Regions from separate parts of the Duganella sp. GW822-FHT06D06 genome, predicted to be linked through region 1. Evidence: predicted binding sites of a transcription regulator. Region 1 holds the regulator's gene; the other holds the start of a gene.

What was found. Region 1 encodes FliA, which starts transcription of late flagellar genes. Its sites were predicted from a motif close to CTAAAGTTTNNNNNNNNNNNGCCGNTA; they were not measured.
Region 2: the regulator FliA is predicted to act here: its motif matches at 1,972-1,998, upstream of AC1RMD_RS30810 (SPM autocatalytic domain-containing protein).

What each region holds. Positions count from the first base shown of each region.
Region 1 is NZ_JBXALQ010000012.1:184,861-189,216, forward strand. It holds gene AC1RMD_RS21515 (DUF4351 domain-containing protein) at 1-57, shown strand, start outside; gene flhF (flagellar biosynthesis GTPase FlhF) at 208-1,632, shown strand; gene AC1RMD_RS21525 (MinD/ParA family ATP-binding protein) at 1,625-2,422, shown strand; gene AC1RMD_RS21530 (RNA polymerase sigma factor FliA) at 2,465-3,196, shown strand; gene AC1RMD_RS21535 (flagellar motor protein) at 3,178-3,924, shown strand; gene motD (flagellar motor protein MotD) at 3,926-4,356, shown strand, end outside.
Region 2 is NZ_JBXALQ010000037.1:13,724-18,079, reverse strand. It holds partial or broken gene AC1RMD_RS30815 (SPM autocatalytic domain-containing protein) at 1-1,701, shown strand, start outside; gene AC1RMD_RS30810 (SPM autocatalytic domain-containing protein) at 2,149-4,356, shown strand, end outside.

The sequences.
Region 1 (4,356 bases):
TGGGCCAAAAACTTCGTTGACGCCACCTCGCTGGACGAGGTTTTTCGCGACCGCTAAGCCGCCTCGGCCGCAATGGTGAAATGCGGCCCATTTGCCCCCCTGTTCCTCGGATCGTTTCCAGAGTGCATCGTCAATAATGGCACTGTCAGAGTAAAGGCGTCTCATCCGGAAGACGCACTGCTTGACTTAGATTTCTGAGAGCCGGCCATGAACGTCAAAAAATTTACCGCACCGACTTCCCGCGAGGCGCTGCGCAAAGTGCGCGAATCGCTCGGCCCCGACGCCGTGATCCTGTCCAACCGCCAGGCCGATGGCGGCGTTGAGATCCTCGCCCTCGCCAACGACGATGCCGCCTCGCTGGCCATGCCGGCGCCGCACTCGCCGATGGCCGAACCGGCGCCGTCGCTCGACCTGGGCACCGCCGCGCCGGCAGGCCGCGTCGAGCAGCGTCTGGAGCCGCGCTTCGCCTCCCATAGCCCGGCCCCGGCGCCGGCCGCCCTGCCAGCGCAACCGGTGCGCCGCGTGGTGGCGTCCGCCTCGTCGTTCGCCAGCGTCACCAAGGCCGCGGCCGCCGCGCCGGCGCCGGCGCCGGCCCAGGCCGCGCTGGACGTCGGCCAGATCGCCGCCATGGTCAGCGCCGCCGTCGCCAGCGCCAAGCAGAACGCCGCCGCCGAAATGCAGGGCATGATGAGCGAAATCCGCGCCATGCGCGGCATGATGGAAACCCAGCTGGCCGAAATTTCCTGGGGCACCACCCAGGCGCGCGAGCCGCAGAAAGCCGCCGTGCTGCGCGAGATGCTGGCGGCCGGCTTCTCGGCCAGCCTGGCGCGCTACCTGATCGAAAAACTGCCGGCCAACCGCGACGCCGCCGACAGCCTGCGCTGGATCAAGAACGTCCTGACCCGCAACCTGCAAACCATGGCCAACGAAGACGCGCTGATCGAGCAGGGCGGCGTGTTCGCGCTGGTCGGCCCGACCGGCGTCGGCAAGACCACCAGCACCGCCAAGCTGGCCGCGCGCTGCGTGATGCGCCACGGCCCGGACAAGCTGGCCCTGATCACCACCGACGCCTACCGTATCGGCGCCCACGAGCAGCTGCGCATCTACGGCAAGATCCTCGGCGTGATGGTGCACTCGGTGAAGGACGAAGCCGACCTGCGCATCGCCCTGAAGGAATTGAAGAACAAGCACACGGTGCTGATCGACACGGTCGGCGTCAGCCAGCGCGACCAGATGGTCACCGAACAGGTGGCTATGCTGCAAGGCGCCGGCGCCGACGTCAAGCGCCTGCTGTGCCTGAACGCCACGGCCACCCAGGAAACCCTGAACGAAGTGGTGCGCGCCTATCAGGGCAGCGGCCTGGCCGGCTGCATCATGACCAAGCTGGACGAAGCGGCCGCGATCGGCAACGTGCTCGACGTGGTGATCCGCCAGAAACTGAATCTGTTCTACGTCTCGAACGGCCAGCGCGTGCCGGAAGACCTGCACCTGGCCGATCCGGCCTACCTGATCGACCGCGCTTTCAAATTGAAACGCGATGTCGTCAACACCCAATACCTGGACGCCGAACTGCCTCTGCTGATGAGCAACGGCCAGAACCAGCAAGCAATGCGCGAGGTGCACCTTGGCTAATTTCGATTTCGACCAGGCGGAGGGACTGCGCCGCATGCTGGCGGGGCCCAAGCCCCGCATCGTCACCTTCCTGTCGGCCTCGCCGCAGGACGACAAGGGCGCCATGCTGGTCAACCTGGGCGCCTCGCTGGCCCGTGCCGGCAACGACGTGCTGCTGGTCGACGCCTGCGCCAGCGCCCACGGCGTGGCCACGCGCCTCGGCGTGGACGGCGGCGCCAGCCTGCTGGACGTGGCGCGCCAGGAATGCGCGCTGAACCAGGTGATCCACCAGGTGCCGCAAGGCTTCGCTGTGGCGTCGATGACACGCGGCGTGGCGCGCAGCGGCCCGGACGAGACGCGCCGCCTGGCCAAGGCCTTCGACGTGCTGGCCAAGCAGACCGGCATCGTCATCGTCGACGGCGAGTTCGACGGCGTGGCCTTCCCGGTGCCGGTCATGGCCAGCTCGGAAATCGTGGTGCAGGTATCGAATAGCGCTACCTCGATCAAGGCCGCATACAGTATGATCAAGCGCCTGAACCAGGAGCTGGGTCGCCGGCCGTTTGGAATTCTGGTCACCGGGGCTTCCGAATCGGAAGCAAAGGTGGTATACGATAATATGGCACAGGCAGCAAGCCGATACCTGGCGGTGAACCTCGTTTCGATGGGATCGGTGCCGGCGGATGAATACCTGCAACGCGCGGCACGCTTGGGGCGTGCGGTGGTCGATGCGTTTCCGCTGGCCGGGGCTTCGGTCGCGTTTCGTCAACTGGCGGGGCGCTTCGCGCTGGCCGGCTCGCCATCTTTCCGTTAAGGGAGCATCATAATTTTAGCGCTTAATCAATAATAAACGGCTATGTACACGGTCAAAGGGAAAGTGGACAAGAATTCTTTGCTGACGGAGCACATGCCGTTGGTGAAGCGCTTGGCCCACCACATGAAGGCGAAACTGCCGCCCAGCGTCGAAGTCGACGATCTGGTGCAAGCCGGGATGATCGGCCTGCTCGACGCCATCAGCCGTTACGAGGACACCCATGGCGCCCAGTTCGAAACCTACGCCGTGTTGCGCATCCGCGGCGCCATGCTCGACGAGCTGCGCAACAGCGACTGGCTGCCGCGCTCGATGCGCCAGAACATGCGCAAGATCGAAACCGCGATGAGCACGCTGCAACAGCGCCTGGGCCATCCGCCGACCGAGTCGGAAGTGGCCAAGATGCTCAAGCTGTCGCTGTCCGACTACCAGGATATGCTGTCCGACGGCGGCGGCCACCAGCTGGTGTACTACGAAGATTTTCACGACGACGACGGCAACGACAGCTTCCTCGACCGTTACTGCTCGGACGAGGAGAGCGACCCGCTGCGCTCGCTGCTGGACGGCGACTTCCGCCAGGCCGTGATCGACGCCATCGACGCGCTGCCGCCGCGCGAAAAGATCCTGATGGGGCTGTACTACGAAGAGGAGCTCAACTTGAAAGAAATCGGCGCCGTGATGGGCGTATCGGAATCGCGCGTATCGCAGCTGCATACGCAGGCCGTGGCGCGTCTGCGCGCCTCACTTCGGGAGCGGTCTTGGACTGGGCCAGCGTAGCCGGGGTGCTGCTGGCGCTGGCCGGCATCATCGTCGGCCAGACGCTCGAAGGCGGCAAGCTGGCGTCGCTGCTGCAACCGGCCGCGTTCGCGATCGTCGTCATCGGCACCTTCGGCGCGGTGATGTTGCAGACCCGCTTCAAGACCTTCATGCGCGGCGTGCGCATGCTGCGCCTGGTGTTCGCGCCGCCGGCCGACACCCGCGTGGTGCTGGCGCGCGACATCAACGCCTGGAACCTGGCGGCGCGGCGCGACGGCCTGCTGTCGCTGGAGCGCTATATGCTCGCCTCCAAGGACAAGTTCAACACCAAGGGCCTGCGCCTGATCGTCGACGGCATCAACCCCGACAAGCTGCGCCAGATCCTCGACACCGAAATCACCGCCTACGAAACGGAAGAACGCCAGGCGGTGCGCATCTGGGAATCGGCGGCCGGCTATTCGCCCACCATCGGCATCCTGGGCGCGGTGCTGGGCCTGATCCACGTGATGGAAAACCTGTCCGACCCCAGCAAGCTGGGTTCCGGCATCGCGGTGGCCTTCGTGTCGACCATCTACGGCGTCGGCCTGGCCAACCTGTTCTTCTACCCGATCGCCAACAAGCTCAAGGCCATCGTCACGCAGGCGGTGCACCAGCAGGAAATCGCCGCCGCCGTGTTCTACGACATCGCCACCGGCGACCACACGCGCGTCATCGACGAGCGCATCGCCACGCTGCTGCGGGAACACTGACATGCAGAACCGGCGCGCCCGCAGGAAGTTCGACGACGAACCGGAGAACCACGAGCGCTGGCTGATCTCCTACGCCGACTTCATCACGCTGCTGTTCGCCTTCTTCGTCGTCATGTACGCGATTTCGGTGGTCAATATCGGCCGCTACAAGGTGTTGTCGGTGGCCCTGGGCGACGCCTTCGGCGGCGCCGGTTCGGCCAGGCCGGTCAACACCGAAGTACCCAACCTGCCGATCCCCAATCCCAATCTGCGGCGCCACGCCGAACTGCTGCGCAAGGAAAAGACCCAGATGACCAAGCTGGCGCAGGACTTGTTGTCCACCTTGGCGCCGCTGGTCAAGGAGGGCAAGGTGCGGGTCACGCAGAACAGCCGCGGCGTCAGCGTCGAGATCAACGCCTCGGTGCTGTTCGATCCGGGCGAGGCGCGCCTGAC
Region 2 (4,356 bases), on a different contig from region 1:
GAAGCGGCCGCGCTGAGCACCGCGCAAGTGGTCGCCCTGTCGAGCAACGCGATTGCCGCGCTGGAAACGGCCGATCTGACGGCCATCAAGACGGCCGGCATCGCCGCGCTGAGCTCGGCGCAAGTGGCCGCGCTGACCACCGCCCAGGTCAACAACCTGGCCACCGCCTCGCTGGCCGCGCTGAGCACCGCCGGCATCGCCGCGCTGACCACCAGCCAGATCGTGGCGCTGACTTCGGCGCAACTGTCCTCGCTGGGCACCGCGCAAGTGGTGGCGCTGACCTCGGCCAGCATCGGCGCGATTGAAACGGCCGATCTGGGCGGACTGAGCACGGCAGACGTCGCCGCGCTGCGCTCCGCGCAGCTGACCGGCCTGGCCACCGCCCAGGTTGCCGCGCTGTCGACCGGACAGGTCGCCGCGTTGGCCACCTCGGCCTTCTCCAGCGGCCTGAGCACCTCGCAGATCAGCGCGCTGACCACCGCCCAGGCTGCATCGCTGAGCGTGGGCCAGGTCGCCGCCTTGTCGACCAATAACCTGGCCGCGCTGGCCACCGCCGCGCTGGCGGCTTTCACCACCCAGGAAATCGGCGCGCTGACCATCGGCCAACTGGGCGCGCTGAGCTCCGGCCAGGGCGTGGCGCTGACCTCGACCCAGGTCGCCGCCCTGACCACCGCCCAGGCGGTCGGCCTGTCGACCGCGGCGCTGGCCGCCCTCGACACCGCCGACCTGGTGGCGCTGAGCACGGCAGCTTTCGCCGCGCTGAGCACCAAGCAGATCGCTTCGCTGCGCACCGCTGAGATCGCCTCGCTGACCACCAACCAGGTGCATGCGATGACCTCGACGCAACTGCATGCGATGTCCTCGAGCCAGATCGGCGCGATGACCACCACGCAGACCCAGGCGTTGTCGTTCCTGACCCCGATCGCGCTGGACCTGAACGGCGACGGCGTGCAGACCACGGCGCTGGGCCAGGGCGTGCAGTTCGATTTGTTGGCCAACGGCAATAAAGTCAACACCGGCTGGACCGCCGGCGGCGACGGCCTGCTGGCCCTGGACCGCAACCATGACGGCGTGATCAACGACGGTGGCGAACTGTTCGGTTCGGGCACGACCCTGGCCAGCGGCCAGAAAGCGGCCAACGGCTACGAAGCGATGACGGAACTGGACACCAACGGCGACGGCAGCATCGACGCCAAGGACGGCGCCTTCGCCGACCTGCGGGTCTGGGTCGACGGCAACGCCGACGGCGTCAGCCAGTCCGGCGAGCTGAAATCGCTGGCCGACCTGGGCATTACCAAGCTCAACCTGGATGTCAAGGCGGGCAGCGCGGTCAACAATGGCAACATCCTGGGTCTGACCTCGACCTTCGAGACGGCCGACGGCGCCAGCCACGCGGCGGCCGACGTGTGGTTCGCCACCTCGCCGGCCAGCAACTTGAGCGGCAGCGTCAGCAACCTGGCACAGGCGATCTCGGCCTTCGGCGGCGGCGACGCCCCGGCGGCCACGGCGCCTAAGCTGGAACTCCAGCGCCAGGGCATGGGCGGCAGCGTGGCCCAGTTGGCCGACGCGCTCAAGCAGTTCGACGCCGACGGCAAGCCGCTGCTCGGCGCCGAAAGCCAGGCGGCCACCGACAGTGCGCTGCGTCTGAAAGCGTTGCAGTCGCAGGGCGGCCACGGCTTCCTGGCGGCGCCCGGCAAATAAGTTGCAGCAGGGCGGCGTCAGCCGGAAGTAGTGTCACGCGGCAGGGCTTAGGCCCTGCCGTTTGTCCCACGGCGTATGGTTTTTGGTGGCGATGGCCCGATTTTTGCATTGCACTGAGTAAACAAAAAAGCTTAATCCAACGCAAAAAACCGTCGCTTTGTACGTTCAGGGCGATGTTCTGCCGGCCTCTAGGCAGTGATTGACGGAAACTATGTGCTGGTCCATTACTATTGAAATGTTAACCGGAGGCAAAATCATGGCTGGCGTATCCTAAAGTTGCCTTCGATATTGACGTTAAGAACTAAAGTGCATGGTTTTGTGATGACCAGGCGCAAGTAAAACGCAAAGAAATCCAGTACCACCCAATTCAGATGGAGCCACGGGCAAGACCTGTTGGCTCCATCATCTGTCTGTATAGAACTGTGCAGTGCCCCAAGGAGAATGGAAATGAGCCTCGTAACTAGCATGAGTACCGACCAGATCGCAGCTCTGTCGACCCAAACCATTGCTGCCCTCGCCACTAGCGATATCGTAGCGCTCAATTCAGACCAGACCCGGGCATTGACGACCGACCAGGCAGTGGCCTTGACCACCAGCCAGATCGCCGCACTGAGCACCAAACAGATGTCCAACGGCTTGACGACCGACCAGATCGTCGCTTTGACCTCCAACCAGGTCGCCGTGCTGAGCTCGTCCCAGGTCAACGCCATGGCCACCGCCTACGTCGCCGCGCTGGAAACGGCCGACTTCGCCGCCTTGAAATCGAGCGCGATCGCCGGCCTCTCGACCGCCCAGCTGGCCGCGCTGACCACCGACCAGGTGGTGGCGCTGACCACCAGCCAGGCCAACGCGCTGAGCAGCGCCCAGGTCGCCGGCCTGAGCACCAACGATATCGTGGCCCTGGAAACGGCCGATGTGCTGGCATTGAAGACCGCCGCCATCGCCAGCCTCAGCACCGCCCAGATGGCGGCCCTGACCACCGACCAGGTGGGCGCGCTGTCGACGCTGCAGGTCGCCGCGCTGAGCACCGCCAACCTGGCGGCCGGCCTGACCACCGACCAGATCGTCGCGATGAGCTCCAACCAGCTGGGCACGCTGAGCACCGCCCAGTTCGGCGCGCTGGGCACCAGCGCCGTGGCCGCGATTGAAACGGCCGACCTGGCCGCACTGAAAACCAGCCTGATCGCATCGATCAAGTCGGCGCAACTGGCGGCCCTGACCACCGACCAGCTGTCGAACCTGACCACCACCCAGATTGCCGCGCTGACCACCGCCAGCATGACCGCGCTGAGCACCGACCAGGTCGTCGCGCTGACGAGCAACCAGGCCGCCGCGCTGACCTCGCAACAAATCGGCGCGCTGTCGACCAACGCCATCGCCGCGATTGAAACGGCCGACGTGGCCGCGCTCAAGACCGCCGTGATCGCCGGTTTGTCGACCGCCCAGGCCAAGGCCCTGACCACCGACCAGGTGGTGGCGCTGAGCGCCGGCCAGGTCGGCGCGCTGAGCAGCGGCCAGGTGGCCGCGCTGGGCACCGCCGCCCTCGCCGCGATTGAAACGGCCGACATCGGTTCGCTGAAGACCGCCGGCATCGCCGCCCTGAGCACCGCGCAAAGCGCCGCGCTGACCACCGACCAGATCGGCGCGCTGGGCACCGCCCAAGTGGCCGCCATGACCACCGCCAACCTGGCCGCCGGCCTGACCACCGACCAGATGGTCGCCTTCAGCTCGAACCAGCTGGGCGTGCTGAGCACCGCGCAATTCGGCGCCCTGACCACCGGCGACGTCGCCGCCATCGCCACCGCCAACATCGTCGGCCTGAAGACCAGCATCATCGCCTCGCTGAAGACGGCGCAACTGGCGGCGCTGACCACCGACCAGCTGTCCAACCTGACCACCGCGCAAGTGGCGGCCCTCACCACCGCCAACATCGCCGTGCTGAGCACCGACCAGGTGGTCGCGCTGACGTCCAGCCAGTTCGCCGCGCTGAGCTCGGCCCAGGTGAGCGCCTTCAGCACCAACGACATCGCCGCGATTGAAACGGCCGACATCGGCGCGCTGAAGTCCGCCGTGATCGCCGGCCTGACCAATAACCAGGCCAAGGCCCTGACGACCGACCAGGTCGTCGCGCTGAGCAGCAGCCAGATCAACGCGCTGACCAGCGGCCAGGTCGCCGCCATGAGCACCGAAGCCATCGCCGCCATCGAGACGGCCGACCTCGGCGCACTGAAAACGGCCGCCATCGGCGCCCTGACCACGGCGCAGACCGCCTCGCTGACCACCGACCAGATCGGCGCGCTGAGCACCGCGCAAGTGGCCGCCATGACCACCGCCAACCTGGCCTCGGGCCTGAGCACCGACCAGATCGTCGCCTTGAGCTCGAACCAGCTGGGCGCGCTGAGCACCGGCCAGTTCGGCGCCTTGTCGACCCAGGACATCGCCGCCATCGAGACCGCCGACATCGTCGGCCTGAAGACCAGCATCATCGCCGCGCTGAAGACGGCGCAACTGGTGGCGCTGACCACCGACCAGCTGTCCAACCTGACCACCGGCCAGATCGCCGCCATCACGTCGGCCAACATCGCCGCCCTGAGCACCGACCAGGTGGTCGCGCTGTCGTCCAACCAGATCGGCGCGCTGAGCTCGGCCCAGTTG